Regions from separate parts of the Lysinibacillus sp. CD3-6 genome, predicted to be linked through region 1. Evidence: a T-box and tRNA genes for the amino acid it is inferred to sense, from the RefSeq annotation. Region 1 holds a T-box; the other holds one or more tRNA genes.

Region 1 (2,605 bases):
ATTCGTTTACAAATCGGTCGTTTGACCCAAAAAGGCTAAAAAACATGTAATTTCTATTTATTTTTACTGCTAAGTTGTTAGAACAATTGTATAATAGAACTTACGAATGTACTTGTAAAGGAGAGAAGGATCGTATGCCATTATCACCTATTGATATACATAATAAGGAGTTTACAAAATCTTTCAGGGGATATGCTGAAGATGAAGTAAATGAATTTTTAGATCAAATCATTAAAGATTATGAAAAATTACTACGTGAAAAAAAAGATGTCGATAAGCAATTAGAAATGGCTTTAGAGCAAGCGAGACATTTTAATTCTTTAGAGGAAACATTACAAAAATCAATTGTTGTCGCACAAGAGGCAGCAGATGAAGTACGAAGAAATTCACAAAAAGAAGCAAAGCTAATTGTAAAAGAAGCTGAAAAAAATGCCGACCGTATTATTAATGAGGCGTTAACGAAAGCACGTAAAGTAACAATAGAAATAGATGAGCTGAAAAAGCAGTCCAAAGTTTTCCGCAATCGTTTTAAAATGCTTGTCGAAGCACAATTGGATTTACTGAATGCAGACGACTGGGATCATTTATTGCAATATGATATTGATCTAACAGAAATTCAGTCTTCAGTTGAGGATGCACAAGAATCAGAAGAAATTTAAATGGTCCATTGACGAAAAAGTGAAGTAGTCATCGAATGAATATGACTTGACGCCATACATGGATTTCCATATACTATTGTCATAGTAATTAAAAAGAACAGATATGCATATAGGCAGAGACGAAGACAGTATTTGTTAGGTGTAGTAAAGCGATTTGGGGATAGTGGGAGCCCAAACAAGCAATTAACAAAGAAAATCACTTCTGAGCTAAATAACTGAACGTTAAGTAAGTTATTTCGGAGCGCACAACGTTAACGTGCTTTCAAGCGGTAGTACAATTATGTACTACAACTAGGGTGGTACCGCGAGTTCAAGCTTCTCGTCCCTTTTAGGGATTGAGAGGCTTTTTTGTTGTTATTGGATTGTTTTGCGTGTCACTAGGAAAGTATAGCAAAAAGGCGCAGTTTAAAATACTGGCACAAGATGTGTCATATTTACTTTTGCTTGGTGCTCACAACAATTTGTCCAATGTAATGAAATGCTTAGCAATTGTTCTCTGTTTGCAAAAAATAAAGGAGGAATTAACAAATGGTTGAATATAAAGAAACCTTACTAATGCCAAAAACGGATTTCCCAATGCGTGGAAATTTACCAGCGAATGAACCAAAAATGCAAGAAAAATGGAATGAGATGGACATCAATAAATTACAAATGGAGCGTACAGCAGGTCGTCCTGAGTACGTTCTACATGATGGCCCTCCATATGCAAATGGTGATATCCATATTGGTCATGCCTTAAACAAAGTACTGAAAGATATGATTACACGCCATCGTTCAATGACAGGTTTCCATGTTAACTATATTCCTGGCTGGGATACACATGGTTTACCAATCGAGCAAGCGTTAACAAACAAAGGTGTAAAACGTAAAGAAATGTCCATTGCTGAATTCCGTGAGCTTTGCGAAAAATATGCATATGAACAAATCGACAATCAGCGTGAGCAATTCCGTCGATTAGGAATTCGCGGTGATTGGGAAAACCCATATATTACGTTAAAACCAGAATTTGAAGCTCGACAAATTGAAGTGTTCGGTAAAATGGCTGAAAAAGGCTATATTTATAAAGGCCTAAAACCAGTGTACTGGTCACCATCTTCAGAATCTGCATTAGCAGAGGCTGAAATTGAATATAAGGATGTAAAATCAGCTTCTATTTATGTAAGCTTTGCGATTAAAGATGCAAAAGGTGTTGTACCAGCTGATGCGCAATTTATTATTTGGACTACTACGCCTTGGACATTACCAGCAAACTTAGGGATTTCTCTAAATCCAGAATTCATCTATGTTGTTGTAGCAGTAGCGGATAAAAAGTTCATTATTGCAAAAGAATTACTTGAAACAGTGGCAAAAGAGCTTGAATGGGAATCTTACGAAGTGATCCAAGAAGTAAAAGGGGAAGCTTTAGATCGCATCGTAGCACAACATCCATTCTATGACCGTGATTCACTTGTCATGGTCGGTGAGCACGTTACGGCTGAAGCGGGTACTGGTTGTGTTCATACAGCTCCTGGACATGGTGAAGATGACTATCAAATTGGTAAGTTATACGGTTTACCAATTCTTAGCCCAGTGGATAATAGCGGTTGTTATACTGATGAAGCACCAGGCTTTGAAGGTGTCTTCTACAATGATGCAAATAAAATGGTTACAGCCAAATTAGAAGAAGTTGGCGCATTAGAAAAATTAAACTTCTTTACGCACTCTTACCCACATGACTGGCGTACGAAAAAACCAGTTATTTATCGTGCAACACCACAATGGTTTGCGTCAATCGATGCATTCCGTGATGAATTATTAGCAGCGGTTAAATCAACAGCATTTACACCTGCTTGGGGTGAAACGCGTCTTTATAATATGATTCGTGACCGTGGAGACTGGGTTATTTCTCGTCAACGTGCATGGGGTGTCCCAATTCCGATTTTCTATGCTGAAAATGGTGAGCCAAT
Region 2 (2,605 bases), 2.1 Mb from region 1:
TAGTTCAGTGGTAGAACACCACCTTGCCAAGGTGGGGGTCGCGAGTTCGAACCTCGTCTTCCGCTCCAAATGTGCCGGGGTGGCGGAACTGGCAGACGCACAGGACTTAAAATCCTGCGGTAGGTGACTACCGTGCCGGTTCGATTCCGGCCCTCGGCACCATTTTTTTAATAGTAAGCGCCCGTAGCTCAATTGGATAGAGCGTCTGACTACGGATCAGAAGGTTGTGGGTTCGACTCCTGCCGGGCGCGCCAATAAATGAACGGGAAGTAGCTCAGCTTGGTAGAGCACTTGGTTTGGGACCAAGGGGTCGCAGGTTCGAATCCTGTCTTCCCGACCATTTCCTAACACATATAATTATGGGGCCTTAGCTCAGCTGGGAGAGCGCCTGCCTTGCACGCAGGAGGTCAGCGGTTCGATCCCGCTAGGCTCCACCATAATTTATAACCAGTATAAAGATCCTGGCGGTGTAGCTCAGCTGGCTAGAGCATTCGGTTCATACCCGAAAGGTCGTGGGTTCGACTCCCTCCGCCGCCATCTTAAAGGACCTTTAGCTCAGTTGGTTAGAGCAGACGGCTCATAACCGTCCGGTCGCAGGTTCGAGTCCTGCAAGGTCCACCATTTATATACTACGGAGGTATACCCAAGTCTGGCTGAAGGGATCGGTCTTGAAAACCGACAGGCGGGTAACACCGCGCGGGGGTTCGAATCCCTCTACCTCCTCCAGTTTTTATTTAGTAAATGGTGTGCTAACAACTCGATATAATAAATAGTATTTTCGCGGGGTGGAGCAGTGGTAGCTCGTCGGGCTCATAACCCGAAGGTCGTTGGTTCAAATCCGGCCCCCGCAACCAAATGGTCCCGTGGTGTAGCGGTTAACATGCCTGCCTGTCACGCAGGAGATCGCCGGTTCGATCCCGGTCGGGACCGCCATTTTTTAAATAAGTTGATAGCTTAGTAAGAAGTATATGGGTCAGTAGCTCAGTTGGTAGAGCATTAGATTGAAGCTCTAAGTGTCGGCGGTTCGATTCCGTCCTGACCCACCATATACGCGGGTGTAGTTTAATGGTAAAACCTCAGCCTTCCAAGCTGATGTCGTGAGTTCGATTCTCATCACCCGCTCCAAATGGGCCTATAGCTCAGCTGGTTAGAGCGCACGCCTGATAAGCGTGAGGTCGATGGTTCGAGTCCATTTAGGCCCACCATTATTCCGAAGTAGCTCAGTTGGTAGTAGCACCTGACTGTTAATCAGGTTGTCGCAGGTTCGAGTCCTGCCTTCGGAGCCATTTTTTAATTTGTGGGGAAGTACTCAAGAGGCTGAAGAGGCGCCCCTGCTAAGGGTGTAGGTCGGGTAACCGGCGCGAGGGTTCAAATCCCTCCTTCTCCGCCATTGGCCCCTTGGTCAAGCGGTTAAGACACCGCCCTTTCACGGCGGTAACACGGGTTCGAATCCCGTAGGGGTCATACTAAAACGCAGTAAATGTGATTATCACATTTACTGCGTTTTTTTGTTAGAGTGAAAGATAGCTAATAAATAAAGCGAAATTTTACGACTTATATAGAATAGTATCTACTATAAGTACATACTATTATTCTTTTTAATTGAATTTTCAGGTAATATAGTAATGAACGCTAAAATAGAGGGGGATAAGGATGAGCCATAACTTGAAATGGATAAAAAATCAACAATTTCATTTACAGGAAAACATAGAGCGAATAGAACATGCACTACAAAGTTTTACAGCGGAACAGGTGAATCGTGTGGAACGATTTCATCGTACATATGAAGGTTTTAAACAGACACCTTTACGTAGTTTAGATTTTTTAGCATCCCATTTAGAGGTCAATAAAATTTTCGTGAAAGATGAGTCATTTCGATTTGGCTTAAATGCATTTAAGGTTTTAGGGGGCATTTATGCAATTGGACAGTATGTTGCGAAATTGCTAGGTCAACATATTGATGAACTGTCATTCGAACAATTAAAGTCGCCTGAAGTAAAAGCACAACTAGGCGATTTAACCTTTATTTCAACAACAGATGGCAATCATGGACGAGGGGTTGCATGGGCTGCTAGAGAACTAGGATGTAAAGCACGGATTTATATGCCAGCTGGCAGCGCGGAAGAGCGTTTGCAAAATATTAAGAACGAAGGGGCATACGCAGAAATCACGACAATGAATTATGATGATACCGTGCGTTATACGTCACAGCTTGCAAATAGCAATGGCTGGGTTATTATACAGGATACGATGTGGGAAGGATACGAAGAAATTCCTTTATGGATTATGCAAGGCTATACAACATTAGCAAAAGAAATAGTCGACCAATTAGAAGAAGCACCGACACATGTATTTTTACAGGCAGGAGTAGGTTCATTTGCTGGAGCAGTCGTCGCTTTTCTCCAACAATTTTATGGACGGAAGATAACATTTGTGTTGGTAGAGCCAGATGTAGCGAACTGCTTTTATGAGAGCTTTAAACTTGGCACAGACCATTTTGTTACTGTCGGTGGAGAGATGCAAACAATTATGGCAGGGCTAGCGTGTGGAGAGCCAAATCCTTTGGCCTGGGATATTTTAAAAGCGTATACGAAAGTAAGTATTT

The links. The T-box of region 1 lies ahead of ileS (isoleucine--tRNA ligase). A T-box ahead of a tRNA ligase gene usually reads a tRNA of that ligase, here a tRNA-Ile.
Region 2: it encodes a tRNA-Ile, which carries the amino acid that the T-box ahead of ileS (isoleucine--tRNA ligase) is inferred to sense. The anticodon was not compared.

The regions. Positions count from the first base shown of each region.
Region 1 covers NZ_CP085880.1:1,066,012-1,068,616, forward strand. The annotation lists gene FH508_RS04985 (YlmH family RNA-binding protein) at 1-39, shown strand, start outside; gene FH508_RS04990 (DivIVA domain-containing protein) at 135-659, shown strand; T-box leader at 767-989, shown strand; gene ileS (isoleucine--tRNA ligase) at 1,188-2,605, shown strand, end outside.
Region 2 covers NZ_CP085880.1:3,758,955-3,761,559, reverse strand. The annotation lists tRNA gene FH508_RS18675 (tRNA-Gly) at 1-68, shown strand, start outside; tRNA gene FH508_RS18670 (tRNA-Leu) at 74-162, shown strand; tRNA gene FH508_RS18665 (tRNA-Arg) at 178-254, shown strand; tRNA gene FH508_RS18660 (tRNA-Pro) at 264-340, shown strand; tRNA gene FH508_RS18655 (tRNA-Ala) at 362-437, shown strand; tRNA gene FH508_RS18650 (tRNA-Met) at 464-537, shown strand; tRNA gene FH508_RS18645 (tRNA-Ile) at 545-621, shown strand; tRNA gene FH508_RS18640 (tRNA-Ser) at 634-726, shown strand; tRNA gene FH508_RS18635 (tRNA-Met) at 780-854, shown strand; tRNA gene FH508_RS18630 (tRNA-Asp) at 858-933, shown strand; tRNA gene FH508_RS18625 (tRNA-Phe) at 971-1,046, shown strand; tRNA gene FH508_RS18620 (tRNA-Gly) at 1,052-1,125, shown strand; tRNA gene FH508_RS18615 (tRNA-Ile) at 1,129-1,205, shown strand; tRNA gene FH508_RS18610 (tRNA-Asn) at 1,210-1,286, shown strand; tRNA gene FH508_RS18605 (tRNA-Ser) at 1,300-1,390, shown strand; tRNA gene FH508_RS18600 (tRNA-Glu) at 1,393-1,464, shown strand; gene FH508_RS18595 (diaminopropionate ammonia-lyase) at 1,654-2,605, shown strand, end outside.